2 regions of the Cohnella hashimotonis genome follow, and region 2 is predicted to be linked to the other one. Evidence: predicted binding sites of a transcription regulator. Region 2 holds the regulator's gene; the other holds the start of a gene.
The links. Region 2 encodes LexA, which represses DNA repair genes until DNA is damaged. Its sites were predicted from a motif close to CGAACATATGTTCG; they were not measured.
Positions count from the first base shown of each region.

Region 1: the regulator LexA is predicted to act here: its motif matches at 1,489-1,502, upstream of addB (helicase-exonuclease AddAB subunit AddB).

Region 1 covers NZ_JAGRPV010000001.1:4,139,164-4,147,347, reverse strand. Annotated here, with positions in the region: gene KB449_RS16775 (class I SAM-dependent rRNA methyltransferase) at 10-1,425, shown strand; gene addB (helicase-exonuclease AddAB subunit AddB) at 1,580-5,179, shown strand; gene KB449_RS16765 (UvrD-helicase domain-containing protein) at 5,176-8,184, shown strand, end outside.
Region 2 covers NZ_JAGRPV010000001.1:2,895,490-2,903,673, forward strand. Annotated here, with positions in the region: gene KB449_RS11635 (methionine gamma-lyase family protein) at 29-1,336, shown strand; gene KB449_RS11640 (MerR family transcriptional regulator) at 1,463-1,882, shown strand; gene glnA (type I glutamate--ammonia ligase) at 1,916-3,244, shown strand; gene lexA (transcriptional repressor LexA) at 3,331-3,954, opposite strand; gene KB449_RS11655 (LysM peptidoglycan-binding domain-containing protein) at 4,177-4,569, shown strand; gene KB449_RS11660 (DUF896 domain-containing protein) at 4,731-4,928, shown strand; gene KB449_RS11665 (hypothetical protein) at 5,051-5,569, shown strand; gene KB449_RS11670 (HAD family hydrolase) at 5,637-6,437, shown strand; gene KB449_RS11675 (cupin domain-containing protein) at 6,499-7,038, opposite strand; gene metH (methionine synthase) at 7,215-8,184, shown strand, end outside.

The DNA of each region.
Region 1 (8,184 bases), 1.2 Mb from region 2:
AATGAGCGCATGCCGACCGAAAACAAGCCTTTTGCCGTGCTGAACCGCTCGCGCCGCCCGAGATTGGAGCTCGGGCACCCCTGGATATTCGCCAATGAGATCGAGCGTACCGAAGGCGAGCCCAAGCCGGGCAGTCTGGTGGAGGTCCGCGACCACCGGGGGCAATTTTTGGCGACCGGCTACTGGAACCCCGCTTCGCAGATCGCGATCCGGATCGTAGCTTACGGACCGCTGGACGCGATGGACGAATCCTTCTTCGAAGCGCGCTTTCGCGCATGCCTGGACTATCGCGAGCGGTTCGCGCCCGGCGACGAATCGTGCAGGCTCGTATTCGGGGAAGCCGATTTCCTGCCGGGGCTCGTCGTCGACCGCTTCGACGGCGTGCTCGTCGTTCAGGTGCTGACGCTCGGCATGGACAAAGCTCGCGAAGCGTGGCTGCCCGCCTTGGTGCGCGTGTTCGCGCCGAAGGGCGTGTACGAGCGCAGCGACGTCGGCGTCCGCACGCTCGAAGGGCTCGAGGAGCGCACGGGCGTTCTGTACGGCGATTGCCCGCGTTACCTGCAGATCGTGGAGAATGGTCTATCCGTCCAGGTCGATATCGAGGGCGGCCAGAAGACGGGCTACTTCTTCGATCAGCGGGAAAACCGCGCGGCGATCGAGCCGCTGATGAAGGGCTGGGGCAAACGAAGCGGCATCACGGTCGAGGAGCGCGCCACGGAAGAAGGCGTCAGGCCGGTTCCCGTCAACGCCAACGGCAGCGTCGTCACGTTCCCGTACTGGGACGGCGCCACCGTGCTGGAATGCTTCGCGCATACCGGCAGCTTCACGCTTCACGCCTGCAAGTACGGCGCCAAGCGCGTCACATGCCTGGACATCTCGGAGCACGGCATCGATACCGCGAGGACGAACGTTGCGCGCAACGGCTTCGAGGACCGCGTCGAATTCGTCGTCGCCGATGCGTTCGAGTATTTGCGCGAGCAGGTCAAGGGACGCGAGGAGCGGGCGGCGAGAGCCGGCTCGGCGGAGGGGGATTCCAAAGGCGGCAAGCCTGCGGCTAAGGTCGACACCTCCAAGCCGCTGACCAAGCAGGGGCGCACATGGGATGTCATCATCCTCGATCCGCCGGCGTTCGCCAAGACGAAGCGCGCCGTGCCGGGCGCGATCCGCGGCTACAAGGACATCAACCTGCAGGCCATGAAGCTGATCAACGAGGGCGGGTACCTGGTCACGGCGAGCTGCTCGTACCATGTCCGTCCGGAGCTGTTCATGGAGACGCTGCTCGAAGCCGCGCGCGATGCGGGCAAAGTGCTGCGGCGCATCGTCTGGACCGGCGCAGGGCGCGATCATCCGCAGCTGGTCGGCGTCGAGGAAGGGCATTACCTGAAGTTCGGCATTTTCGAAGTCAGGAGCCGCAAAGAGCTGTAAGCGCAAGAGCGTCGGCCGTCCGACCCGCCTACCTGCGGAGCGGACGGTTCTTTTTTTGCGGTGCGAACGTCTGTGCGGGTGTGGTACAATGGTCGCTAGAATCGTAGTCGAACGGAATGGAACGAATCGGTGAGGGGAAAGGGAGGCGCAGGCCATGAAGCTGAGACTGATCGCGGGCCGCTCGGGCAGCGGCAAGTCGCATCTGATCAGGACGGAGATCGCCGAGCGGATCGCGCAGGATCCTGCGGGACCGCCGCTTTTGTTGATCGTGCCCGAGCAGGCCACATTCCAGACCGAGTATGCGCTCGCTTCCGCTCCGGGCTCCAAGGGCTTTATGCGACTGCAGGTGCTGAGCTTCAGGCGGCTGGCCTTCCGCGTCATGCAGGAGGCTGGAGGCGCGGCCGTCGTGCCGATCGCGGACAACGGGAAGACGATGCTGATCCACAAGGCGCTCGTCCGCCGGCAGGCGCAGCTCAAGCTGTACCGGAGCGGCGCGGGCGGAGCGGGGCTGGCCGAGCGGATCGGCGAACTGCTTACGGAATGGAAGCGATACGGCACGGACCCGGCTGCGATTAACGCCGTGCCGCTGGCCGTACGCGGCGCTTTGCACGCCGGCAGCACCGTGCCTGCAGGGCCGGCCGGCGCTGCGGAACAAGCCGCCGCGGCCGCCGAAGGCCTGCTGTCGGACAAGCTGCACGATCTGTCGCTGCTGTACGAAGACGTCGAGCGCGAACTGGCGGGCCATTATCTCGACGGAGAAGATTCGCTCGACTTTTTGGTCAAGGGGGCGCAGGCGTCGACGCTGCTTCAGGATGCGGAGATTTGGCTGGACGGCTTCCATGGTTTTACGCCCAAGGAATATGCCGTCATCGAGGCGCTGCTGCGACGCTGCAAGCGCGTGTCCGCCGCGCTCTGCGTGGATCGATTGTACGGAGCCGGCGAACGTCCGGACGAGCTGGACCTGTTCTATCAGACCGCGGACACGTCGGCGCGCCTTTGCGCGGCGGCGGAGGCGGCTGGCGCGCAGTTAGAGCCTCCTGTCTTGTTGCGGCCGAGCGTTTCGCCGCGCTTTGCGGAATGTCCGATGCTGGCGCATCTGGAGCGGGCGATGGATGGCCGGCATCGCTGGACCGGCGGCGAGACGCAGCTGCAGCCGGAGCATCCGCGCTGCGGCTTGTCGATCCGCGAGGCCGCCAGCCGCAGAGCCGAAGTGGAGGCGGCAGCGCGTGATATGCTGCGCCGCGTCCGCGAGGACGGCATGCGCTGGCGCGAGATGAGCGTGTTCGCCCGCAATCTGGAGGATTACGGCGAGCTGCTGGCATCCGTTTTCGACGATTACGGCATCCCGTACTTCCTGGACGGCAAAGCGAGAGGCTCGCAGCATCCGCTCGTGGAGTTCGTTCGCTCGGCCTTGGAATGCGTGATCGGCGGCTGGCGCTACGAGGCGTTTTTCCGCTGCGCGAAGACGGACTTGCTTCATCCGCAGGACGGCAGCGTCGCGAGGGAGTCGGTCGATGCGCTCGAGAACTACGTGTTGGCAGCCGGCATCGACGGCTGGCGCTGGCATGACGACCGCAGCTGGTATTCGCTGTCCGCCCGCGACCTGGAGGCCGAGGAAGAGGACGATGACGGAACTTCGCGAGGCGGCCCTTCCATGCAGGCGATCCGCGCGACCCGGGATGCGCTGCTCGCGCCGCTTAGGACATTCGAGTCGCGCTTCAAGCGGTCCAAGACGCTGGCCGACTTATGCCGCGCGCTTTTTCTGCTTCTGGAAGAGACGGCGGCGCCGGACAGGCTGGAGCTTTGGAGCAGGCACGACGAGCTGGCCGGCGAGCCGCTGCGCGCGCGGATACATCGTCAACTATGGGACGGCGCGATCGGGCTTCTCGATCAGCTCGTGGAGCTGATGGGGGACGAGCCGGCGGATCCGGCATTGTTCGCGGGCATGATCGACGCCGGATTGGAGTCGATCCGCCTGGGCGTCGTGCCGCCTTCGCTCGACCGCGTCCTGATCGGGACGCCGGAACGCACGCGCACGGATCGCGTATCCGTGTTGTATTTGCTTGGCGTGAACGAAGGCGTGATGCCGAGAGCGATCAAGGACGACGGACTGCTGAACGAGGAAGAGCGCGTCAAGCTGGCCGAATCGGGCATCGCCATGGCGCCGGGTGCCCGCCGCAGACTGCTGGACGAAGAGTTTCTCGCTTATCTGGCGCTGACGACGCCGTCCCGGCATCTGTGGATCAGCTACGCGCTTGCGGACGAAGAAGGCCAGAGCCTGATCAAGTCCAGCCTGATCGGACGGATTCGCTCCTGGTTTCCCGGACTTCCGATTCGGGCCGAGTCTGCCGAGCCGCAGCCCGGATCTCCGGACGAGGCGCAGCTGGCTTTCGCCGTCCGTCCCGGACGCGCGCTTACGCATACGGTCGCCATGCTGCGCAGGCACAGACAGGGCGACGCGCTGGCACCGGGCTGGCGCTCCGCGTATCGCTGGCTCATCGAGCATGAGCCGTGGCGTTCCCGCATTTCCGTCCTGCTCTCGTCGCTGCGCTACAGCAACGAAGAACGGCCGCTGCAGCCGCATACGAGCCTCCTGCTGTACGGCGACCGGCTGCTCGCCAGCGTGTCGCGGATGGAGCGGTTCGTCGCTTGCCCGTTCAGGCATTACGCCGCGCACGGGCTTCGGCTCAAGGAGCGCCGCATGTACCGTGTGGACGCGCCGGATATCGGACAGCTTTTCCATGCCGCGCTAAGGCAGACGACGGAAAAGCTGCTGATGGGCGACCCGTCGGACGGGGACGCGGGCCTGTGGCATAGCGAAGCCGCGGCCGCCGTCGAGCGGCTGCTGCCGAAGGTGCAGTCTCAGATTCTGTTGTCCACGAATCGGCACCGCACGATGGCGCGCAAGCTCAGCCGGATCGTCTCGCAGACGTCGGCGATGCTTGGGGAGCATGCGTCGCTGTCCGCATTTCGCCCGGTCGGCCTCGAAGTGGATTTCGGTCCGCAAGGCATCATGCCGCCGCTCAGCCTGTATCTGGGCAACGGCAGATGGATGGACGTCGCCGGCCGGATCGACCGGGTCGACGCTGCGGAGTCGCAGGACGGGACGCTGCTGCGGATTCTCGATTACAAATCGAGCGCGGTGAAGCTGAGGCTCGACGAAGTGGCGCACGGCCTTTCACTGCAAATGCTGACCTATCTGGACGTCGTCGTCACGCACGCGCCGCATTGGCTCGGGCGTCCGGCCAAGCCAGCAGGCGTGTTGTATCTGCACGTGCACAATCCGCTGCTCCATACGGCCAACGGCCTCGACGAGACGGGCGCAGAAGAGGCGATCCGCAAGGAGTACCGCATGGAAGGGCTCGTGCTGGCCGACGGCGAAGCCGTGCAGCTGATGGACGAGTCGCTAGAGAGCAGCGCCAAGTCGTCGGTCGTCCCGGTCGAGTACAAAAAGGACGGCAGCTTCTCCGCCCGCTCGCAGGTGGCCGACGGCGCGCAATGGGAAACGCTGCGCAAAGCGGTTCGCCGCAACATATCGAAGATCGGCAAGCGCATCGTAGAAGGCGACGTCGATATCGCGCCTTACCGGCTTGGCAAGCGCAGCCCGTGCACGGTGTGCGAGTTCCGGCCGGTGTGCCAGTTCGACGGGCAGCTCGAGGGCAACCGTCATCATGCGCTGCGTCGCCCGGCGAACAAGGACGAAGTATGGGAATGGCTCGGCGAAGAAGATGAGGAAGGAGGAGACGAAGCTTGAGCGGATCGCGGGGAAAAGAAGACGACGAACAGCTGGCTTTCGACTGGAACGGTCTGTTCGACGACGGCGGGCGTACGGAAGAGGCATCCGCTTCCGAAGAAGCATCCGAACCGTCGCTGCCTGGAGCGGAGGCGGCTGCCGGACAGAATGTGAACGAAGCCGCACGCGAGAGCGCATTTGCGGGCGTCATACGCGGCGAAGACGGGCTGGCGGCTACCTATGCCAGGCCGGAAGGCAGCCGCTGGACTGCGGAGCAATGGGCGGCGATCGCGGCCGGAGGTCGCCATCTGCTCGTCGCTGCGGCCGCAGGCTCGGGGAAGACCGCCGTGCTGGTCGAACGGATCATTTCCCGCATCGCCGACGAGCGGGACCCGCTCGACGTGGACGCGCTCCTCGTCGCCACCTTCACGAAGGCCGCCGCTGCCGAGATGAAGGAGCGAATCCGGGCGGCGCTGGAGCTGAAGCTCGAGCAATCGCCCGGCTCCGCGCATCTGCGCAGGCAGCTCGCCTTGCTGCCGCGGGCTTCGATCACGACGCTGCACTCGTTCTGCATGGAGGCGGTGCAGCGCTATTCGCCGTTGATCGGGCTCGATCCGGGATTTCGGATCGCGAACGAGACCGAGGCGGAGCTGCTGCGCATGGACACGCTCGACGAGCTGTTCGAGGCGCGCTACGAGCAGGAGCTTGCGCTCGGCGAGGAAGGGACGCTGGCGACGCTGGCGGACATGTACGGCGGCCAACGCAGCGACGAGCCGCTGCATCGTCTCATCCTGGAGCTGTACGACTTTTCCCGAAGCCATCCCTGGCCGGATGCATGGTTGAGAGCGACAGCGGACAGCTTCGATATCGGCGGCGAAGCGGAGCTTGCCTCGTCGCCTTGGGTGCAGAGCATGCGGGCGGACGTGCTCCTCGCGCTGTCCGGGGCCGAAGGGCTGCTGCACGGCGCGCGCGAGCTCGCCTCGGCGCCGGGAGGGCCGGAGCCGTATGCATCCACGCTGGCCGAGGATGCGGCGCTCGTGGCTGCGCTCAAGGACACGGTGACAAGCCTGCCCTGGACGGCGTGGCGCGAGCCGTTCGCTTCCGCCGCCTTCGGACGGCTCAAGGCCTGCCGCGGAGACGGCTACGACCCGGAGCTGCAGGAACGGGTGAAGCAGATGCGCGACGAAGCGAAGAAGACGGTGACCCGGCTTGCGGAAGAATGGTTTGTGCGCTCCCCTTCGCAATATGCGGAGGAGCTCGCCGCCTTGGCGCCTAGAATGCGCGAGATTGCGGAACTGGTCATCGCGTTCGGGGACAAGTACGAAGCGGCGAAGCGGGAAAAGGGTCTGCTCGACTTCGGCGATCTGGAGCATTATGCGCTTCGGATCTTGCGTGCGCCCGACAGCTCGCCGCAAACGGTTCGGCCATCGAATGCCGCGCTTGCCTACCGGGAGCGCTTCAGGGAGATTCTGCTCGACGAGTATCAGGATACGAACGAGGTGCAGGAGGCGATCGTATCGCTGATCGCGAAGAGCGATCCCGGCAATGTGTTCATGGTCGGCGACGTCAAGCAGAGCATTTACGGCTTCCGGCTCGCGGAGCCCGGGCTGTTTCTGGCCAAGTACAAGTCGTACGACGTATGGACGACGCAAGGACCGGAGCCGGCAGGAGCGGGCGGAAACGCTGACTTAGGCGCCGCAAGCGGCGGCCCGCACGGACTAAGGATCGACCTGGCACGCAATTTCCGCAGCCGCAGCCGCGTACTCGACGCGGTCAATCGCGTATTCAGGCTGATTATGCGCGAGCCCGTCGGGGAGATGGACTACGACCGTCGCGCAGAATTGATCTACGGCGAGGGGTATCCGGCCGAAGAGACGGACGCGGACGCAGTCGGCAGGAACGGGATGCCGTCGTATGCGGTGGAGATGCTGCTTATCGATACGGGCGCGGCAGGCGGCGGCGCCCGCAAAGCCGAGGCCGCCGCGGCGGATACCGGCCCCGATGCAGCGGGAACTGGCGATGAGGGAACGGAGGCCGACGAAGAGGAGCTCGAGAGCGCCCAGCTCGAGGCCCGGTGCGTCGCGGCGGAGATCGCCCGGCTGACCGGCACGGACGGCTCGGGGCGTCCGCCGTTCGCCGTCTACGACGGGCGCAGCGGCCTTCACCGTCCGCTGGCCTACCGAGACATCGTCATTCTGCTTCGGGCCGCGACCTCGCTTGCGCCCGTCGTGCTCGACGAGCTGCGGGCGGCAGGGATTCCGGCTTATGCGGATCTGGCGACCGGCTATTTCGCCGCCGTCGAGGTCGAGGTGATGCTGTCCCTGCTTAGCATCATCGACAATCCCGACCAGGATATCCCGCTTGCCGGGGTGCTTCGTTCCCCCATTGTCGGACTTAGCGCGGACGAGCTTGCCGCCGTGCGAATCGCTGACCGCGCAGGCTCCTTCTGGTCCGCGGTCCGTTCGGCCGCGGCTGACGCCGAGGACGAGGCGCTTCGGGACAAGCTGGCCGCATTCGTCCGGTCGCTCGAAGACTGGAGAACGTTCGCGCGCAGGGAGCCGCTCGGCGATCTGCTGCATGCACTATACCGGGATACCGGGTACTTCGACTTCGTCGGCGGACTTCCCGGCGGGGGGCAGCGTCAAGCGAATCTGCGCGCGTTAATCGATCGCGCCAGACAATATGAACGTAACTCCAGCTACCGCGGGCTGTTCCGGTTTTTACGGTTTCTCGGACGCATGCGCGATACGGGCGGCGATCTGGGCGCGGCCAGGGCGGTCGGCGAGCAGGAGGGCGTCGTGCGGGTCGTTTCCATCCACAAGAGCAAAGGTCTCGAGTTTCCCGTCGTATTCGTAGCCGGCCTCGGACGCCGGTTCAACCGGCAGGATTTAAGCGGAATGTTTCTGCGTCACAAGAAGCTTGGCTTCGGACCGCGCATGGTAGAGCGGGTGACGCGCGTCTCTTACCCGACGCTGCCGCAGCTGGCGATCCGCAGGCGCATGAAGGCCGAGCTGCTTGCGGAGGAG
Region 2 (8,184 bases):
ACCGGTTCGGAAATGGGAGCAGGAAAACATGAAGTCGAATGTCGACGGCAAGGGCTATCGGGAAACGGAACAGGAATGGCAACAGCTGGCCGACCGGGCGGAGACGCTCGCGGCCGGCCGGTTCGCGGAGACGGACCGGATCGGCGAAAGGAACAACTGGAAGGTTATTCGCGCCTTCCGCAGGCATAAAGTGAGCGATTACCACTTCGCCTCCTCGACGGGCTACGGCTACAACGATAGAGGGCGCGAGGTGCTGGATCTCGTGTATGCGGATGTGTTCGGAGCTGAGGCCGCACTGGTGCGGCCTCATTTTGCTTCGGGAACGCATACGATTTCGACGGCGCTATTCGGCGTGCTGCGTCCTGGCGACGAACTCTTGTTCGTGACCGGCGAGCCGTACGACACGCTTCGCAAGGTTGTGGGCAAGCCGGGAGACGGTATCGGGTCGCTTGCCGACTGGGGGATCCAAGCCACGTCGATTCCTCTGCTCGCAGACGGCAGCGTGGATTTCGGGGCGGTCGCCGCGGCCGTGACGCCGCGTACGCGGGTGTTCGCGATCCAGCGCTCACGCGGCTATGAATGGCGGTCGTCGTTTACGATCGACCAGATCGCGGATATGATCCGCAGGCTGCGACAGATAAAGCCGGACGCCGTCATTTTCGCCGATAATTGCTATGGCGAGTTCACGGAGGACCGCGAGCCGTGCGAGGTCGGCGTGGATCTGATCGCCGGTTCGCTCATCAAAAATCCGGGGGGCGGGCTTGCCGCCAGCGGCGGATATATCGCGGGCAAGCGGGAACTGGTCGAGCAGGCGGCCTTTCGTATGACCGCGCCCGGTATCGGCGCGGAAGTCGGCGCGATGCTCGGCACGACGCGGTCGATCTACCAGGGACTTTTCCTGGCTCCGCTGCTCGTCTCGCAAGCGGTCCGGGGGAGCATTTTTGCTGCGGCCGTATTTGAACAGCTAGGCTTCGAGACCAAACCCGGTTGGGACGAGCCCCGCACCGATCTCATCCAGGCGATTTCCTTCGGCTCGGAAGCCCCGCTGATCGCATTCGTTCAAGCCGTCCAGCGCGCAGCCGCGGTAGATGCGCACGTCGTTCCCGAACCGTGGGACATGCCCGGCTACGAGCATCCGGTCATAATGGCTGCGGGCACTTTTATTCAAGGGGGCAGCCTGGAGCTGTCCGCGGATGCGCCGATCCGCGAGCCTTTTATCGCTTATATGCAAGGCGGGTTAACCTATGCGCACGTTAAATTGGCCGTACGCGAAGCCTGGGAGACGCTGCGCGAGCGCGGCATGCTAGGCGGGATGTCAGTTCGGCGGGACCAATAGCCAAGCCTGACAAACGGCTGCGTATGCTCATTGGAATTAAACCTTACATTCCTTGACATGTTTTGCGGCCCGGGCTACAATGGAAGTGGTTGCAAATTCCGCGCCCAGATGGAAGGTTGATACGAAATGGCTGGCGACGAAATACGCAGAAATATGGCGCTGTTCCCGATTGGCATTGTCATGAAGCTGACCGATCTGACCGCCCGGCAAATACGATACTACGAACAACACGAATTGATTCAGCCTGCCCGGACCGCGGGCAATCAGCGGCTTTTCTCGTTTAACGACGTCGAGCGACTGCTCGAGATCAAAGCGCTGATCGAGAAGGGCGTCAACATCGCCGGTATCAAGCAGGTGATGAACCCGGTAGGAGAGAGCGCGGACGACGGGACGATCATCAACGAGCTGTCCGAGGTCAAGCGCCGAGAGCTGTCCGAATCCCAGCTTCACCGCATGCTGAAGCAGCAGATCATGTCGGGCAACAAGCGCCCGGGCCAAGTGTCGCTCATTCAGGGCGAACTGTCCCGCTTTTACAAGAACAAGTAGCTGTACCTACAACGACCATACTAGGAGGCTGTCATGAGCTACTCGCGCGAGGATATCATTCGGATTGCCAAGGAAGAAAACGTACGCTTCATTCGCTTGCAATTTACCGATCTGATGGGCATCATCAAAAACGTGGAAATCCCCGTAAGCCAGCTCCAGAAGGCGTTGGACAACAAAATGATGTTCGACGGCTCCTCCATCGAAGGCTATGTCCGGATCGAGGAGTCCGACATGTATTTGTATCCGGATCTCGATACGTGGGTCGTTTTCCCGTGGGTTACGGAAGATCGCGTCGCGCGTCTCATCTGCGACGTTTATATGCCTGACGGCACGCCTTTTGCCGGCGATCCGCGCGGCATCTTGAAGCGTGCGCTCGAAGAGGCGGAGGAACTCGGCTATACGTCGTTTAATGTCGGACCGGAACCTGAGTTTTTCCTGTTCCAGACCGACGAGAAAGGCAACCCGACGACCGAGCTCAACGACCAGGGCGGATACTTCGATCTCGCGCCGACCGACCTCGGCGAGAATTGCCGCCGCGACATCGTGCTTATGCTCGAGGAGATGGGCTTCGAGATCGAAGCTTCCCACCACGAGGTCGCACCGGGGCAGCACGAGATCGACTTCAAATATGCGGACGCCATCAAGGCGGCCGACCAGATCCAGACGTTCAAGCTGGTCGTCAAGACGATCGCTCGCAAGCACGGCCTGCACGCGACCTTTATGCCGAAGCCGCTTTACGGCATGAACGGTTCGGGCATGCACTGCCATCAATCGCTGTTCAAGGGCTCGGAAAATGCGTTCTACGATGCGAACGACCGTCTCGGTCTAAGCACAGTGGCGCGTCACTATATGGCCGGTATTCTGCAGCACGCTCGCGGCATGGCCGCCATTACGAATCCGACCGTCAACTCGTTTAAGCGCCTCGTACCGGGCTATGAAGCCCCATGTTACGTCGCGTGGTCGGCGAGCAACCGCAGCCCGATGATCCGCATTCCGGCATCCCGCGGACTGAGCACGCGCGTCGAAGTTCGCAACCCGGATCCGGCTGCCAATCCGTATCTGGCGCTTGCGGTCATGCTGAAGTCAGGACTCGACGGTATTCGCAACAAGACAGCGCTGCCGGCGCCTGTAGACCGCAACATCTACGTCATGAGCGACGAAGAGCGGATCGACGCCGGCATTCCGAGTCTGCCGCTCAACCTTCGCGAAGCGCTCTCCGAGATGCTGCGCGACGAGGTTGTGTGCGAGGCGCTCGGCGATCACGCGCTCACGCATTTTTATGAAATGAAGGAAATCGAATACGACATTTATCGCACTCAGGTTCACCAATGGGAGCGGGATCAGTATTTGACGACTTATTGATACTCGGCATCAACGAAGAAGCCTCGGCGATCGCTTAGCGATGCCGAGGCTTCTTTGTTATAAAATGGGATGGGGGCGAAGAACGATTAACGAATGCTGCGGATTAAACCGATGACTTTGCCCAAAATGCTGACGTTGTTCAAGCGCAGCGGCTCCATCGTGGTGTTCTCCGGTTGGAGGCGGATGTGGTCGCGCTCCTTGTAAAACGTCTTGACCGTCGCTTCGTCTTCCTCGGTCATGGCCACAACGATATCGCCGTTGGTAGCCGTCTGCTGCTGGCGTACGATGACGTAATCGCCACTGTGGATGCCGGCGTCGATCATGCTGTCGCCTCTGACGGAGAGCATGAATACCGTCTGCTCGCCGACCATCTGGGCGGGGAGCGGGAAGTACTCCTCGATATTCTCCGTCGCGGTGATCGGTACGCCTGCCGTGACCTTGCCAACGAGCGGGACCTGACGAACGGACTGCGCGAACTGGATGACGGGATCTTGTTCGCCGTCCGTAATCTCGATTGCGCGCGGCTTGGTCGGGTCCCGGCGAATCAGGCCTTTCTTTTCAAGACGGTCGAGATGACCGTGCACGGTAGAGCTCGAAGCGAGTCCGACGGCTTCGCCGATCTCGCGCACCGATGGGGGATAGCCTTTGTCCTTGACTTCGTTCTTGATGAATTCCAATATGGCGGATTGACGGTTGGACATCTTCGACACCTCGAAGCCCTCCTACTGACTTAAAAATTCATATGACAAATTATAACACAGAACCGGAGTTCGTACAAACATTCGTTCTTAGAGAACCTGTGTTCGTAAAAACCGTTGACTCAAACATATGTTCGTGATATTCTCTTATCAGAACAAACGTTTGGGGTGGATGAGATGGTACAAGTACAACTACTCGGTTCGGATTCGCTTAAATCTCAAGGGCATACATATATGAATGGAAAGCTGGGGCCGGAGCGAACGCCCGCTCCGACCGCTCGAGCCAAGAGAACGGCCTCGGCGCTCAGTTTTCAATCGCTTTTCTCCTTTAAGGGTCTTCGGCTGTTTCTGATTCCGATCGTCGCGCTGCTGATCTATGCGGGGTTGTCCATGATGACTGCGTCGGCCGAGCCCGACGCCGTTCGTCAAGCTGGAGCATATGAAGCGACCGTTACGGTCGACAGCGGAGACACGTTATGGTCGATCGCGGAGAATGCCAAGCCTTCCCGCATGAAGACGATTGAGGCCGTACATCTGATTATGAAGCGCAACGGATTGACTTCATCCACGATCGCTTCAGGTCAACGCCTGGTCCTTCCGGCCAAGCTGTCCGACTCTATTCGATAGGAATGTATGTTCCCATCCCCGAATGATTCGCATTACGGATTTAACTTGAATAGACTAACCTTAATCGACCGATGCATATCGGTCTTTTTTGCTTTAGCCTCGCCTTGACATTCCCCTTCCGATAATGTCAAATTAGAAGAGGCAACACGGGAGGTGACCCTATGGAATTCGACAAGCTGATCGCTCGGATTAACGAGTTGGCACATAAACATAAGACGATGGGATTGACCGAGGATGAAGCCGTCGAGCGGCAAAAGCTGCGTCAGGTTTATCTGGACAACTTCAAACGAAACTTCAGGCAGCAGCTCGATCAGATCGAATGGACCGACGAACCGCCGGAAGATACGATAAAGCATTGAAGCGCCCGTGAGCAGCTTCAAATAATTAATGTCATAAACGGTTGAATGGACGGTCTTATTCATGCGGCAACGCGGCAAAGCCGGCTTAAAGCCGGCTTTGCCTATACATAGGAGGGTATGCAGTGTCACGTTCATGGGAACGCGCCGTACAGCGCAATACGAAGGAAATCAACAAACGCCGCAAAAAAGAGGGCAAACAAAGCTTATCCGCGCCTGCGGCCCAGATTGACCGGTTTAAAGGCAGAAGCCTCATCATGCCCTTCACGCTCGTGCTTCTGATCGTATTCTACATTCTATTGTTCAAGCCGTGGTCTGCAAGTTTTGAGCAAAGCGCAGGCATGTTCTGGGCGACGGTCGGTTGTTATGTGCTGCTCGCCGTGTTTTACTTCCTGCGCAGGCCGTATCTGGCCGTCTCGAAGGACAGGCTGGAGACGCGCAGATTTGCGGGATACAAGACGCTTAAGCCGCTCGAAGTGCGGAAGATCGTTCAGATGCCTGGCTACATCGTCATCGAACCGGTCAAAGGCGGCAACTGGGTGTTCTCCAAGCTGATGAACCGGTACCCGCTGGACGCGATGTCAGTTCGTCTCAAGGAATTCGCAGGTCAGCATCAGGTCGAGTGGGAGACGCGCGCTAAGTAAGGAGCGAGTAGCTAGAATCACTTTAATAATGCTTTTCAAGAATCGCGCACGGGAGAGATGGACGGGAATGAAGATTCAAGCGGTTATGTTCGATTTGGACGATACGCTGCTTTGGGATGATCGAAGCGTAAAGCAAGCCTTCGAGGCGACATGCGAGCTAGCTTCGCAGGAAGCCGGCGTCGATGCGGCAGCTTTGGAGGAGGCGGTAAGACGCGAAGCGCGCGCGCTATACGAGACATACGAGACATTTCCTTTCACGCAGATGATCGGGATCAACCCGTTTGAGGGTTTATGGGGGAACTTCAAGGCCGGAGAGCATGAAATGTTCAGGCGGATGGAGGCGATCGTGCCGGACTACAGGCGGGAAGCTTGGACGCGCGGGCTCAAGGCGCTCGGCGTAGACGATCCGGTGCTCGGCGCCAAGCTTGCGGAGGAGTTTCCGGCGCATCGCCGGAAGCTGCCGCTCGCCTACGAGGAAACGTTCGAGGTGCTTGATGCGCTCAAGAGCCGTTACAAACTACTTCTCCTTACGAACGGTTCTCCGGATTTGCAGGAGGAGAAGCTTGCGATGACACCGGAGTTGATCCCATATTTCGACGAGATCGTCATTTCCGGTCAGTTCGGGGAAGGCAAGCCGTCTCCGAAGCTGTTCGCGCATGCGCTTGGGCGCCTTGGGCTGCAGGCGGAAGATTGCGTCATGGTCGGCGACAAGCTGACGACCGATATCAAGGGCGCGAACGGCGTCGGGATGATCTCGATCTGGATTAACCGTCACGGAGCCGTGCGCGGCGACGAGATCGTGCCAAGCTTCGAGATCGCCAGCCTGAACGAATTGCAGCCGCTGCTTAACAAGCTGTCCGCTGAATGACAAAAAGCGCCGGATCCCCGATGAGAGGGATTCGGCGCTTTTTAACGCGATCGAAAGCTGTTTATTTAACGAACGCAGGATCCTCGTAAGGATGCGCGATCCAGCCCTCGGTCTCGATGAACAGGCGGACGGCGACGACCTTCTTGGATTCAGTCAGGGTGAAGAAGTGAACGCTGCCCTCCGGAACGGAGATAACGTCGCCTGCGCTCAGGATGACGTCGAAATATCCGGTCGCTTCGTCGCCGCGGATAATGAAGATGCCTTCGCCGGCCGTGATCGCCCGGACTTCGTCTTCGGTGTGCGTATGGATCTGCTCGAACTTCTTCAGTAATTCCTCGATATTCGGCGTCGATTCGGACAATACGACGATATCCCAAGTCTTGTAGCCGCGGCGGCCGGCCAAATCGCGAATCTCGGCGTCGAAGGTCGAAAGGATCTCGGTTTTGTCGTCAGCGCTTAATTCGAAGTTCTCCTGCAGACGCTCGGGCAGCTTGGAAGGATTCCAATGTTCGTAAAGCACGCCTTGTTTGTCAAGGAAGGAACGGACGTTGTCTTCGCCTTCGATCAGCTCGTTCGTATTGCGTACGCGAACTTTTGCCATTTGTTATTCCTTCTTTCCCACTATGAATTTAAGTATTTGTTGACTAAATTATAATCGCTGGCACGCTATTTGTCGACACATCCAACCTGATCTTTTCGTGAATAAAACATTCTGCTACTATAGAGGTTAATGATTTTACCCATGAAGTTACCCGGAAAAGGATGATACGTCTAAATATGACTTTAACCGATAAGAAAGCCCCATTGCAAGAGCTGCTGAAGAAGCGGATCCTCATCCTCGACGGCGCTATGGGCACGATGATTCAGCAGGCGAACCTGACGGCGGAAGATTTCGGAGGCGAAGAGCTCGAGGGCTGCAACGAAATGCTCGTGCTGACCCGCCCTGATGTCATCCAATGCATTCATGAGCAATATCTCGCGGCGGGCTCGGACATTATCGAGACCAACACGTTCGGCTCGACGTCGGTCGTGCTGGCTGAATACGACATTCCCGAAAAGGCGAGAGAGATCAACCTGGCCGCGGCTAGGCTCGCGCGCGAGGCTTGCGACAAGTATTCGACGCCGGACAAGCCGCGATATGCAGCTGGCGCGCTGGGTCCGACGACCAAGACGTTGTCGGTAACGGGCGGCGTGACATTCGATCAACTGGTCGAGGATTACCGCGAGCAAGTCGTGGCGCTTATGGAAGGCGGCGTGGATGCGATCCTGATCGAGACTTGCCAGGATACGCTTAACGTCAAGGCGGCGAGCATCGGCGTCAGGGCGGCGTTCGAGCGGATGGGGCGCACGCTGCCGATCATGATCAGCGGCACGATCGAGCCGATGGGCACGACGCTGGCAGGCCAGAATATCGAATCGTTTTACGTTTCGCTCGAGCACCTGAACCCGGTGTCGTTCGGCTTGAACTGCGCGACCGGCCCCGAGTTCATGCGGGATCATATCCGTACGCTGTCCGCGATTGCGAAGTCCGGCGTCAGCTGCTATCCGAACGCAGGGCTGCCGGACGAGAACGGACATTATCACGAGTCGCCCGATTCGCTCGCGCGCAAGCTGCGCGCATTCGCCGAACAGGGCTGGATCAACATCGCGGGCGGCTGCTGCGGCACGACGCCGGCGCATATCAAGGCGATCGCGGATGCGATGGCCGACGTGGCGCCGCGCGTTCAGGCAGGCGAGCATCCGCCTG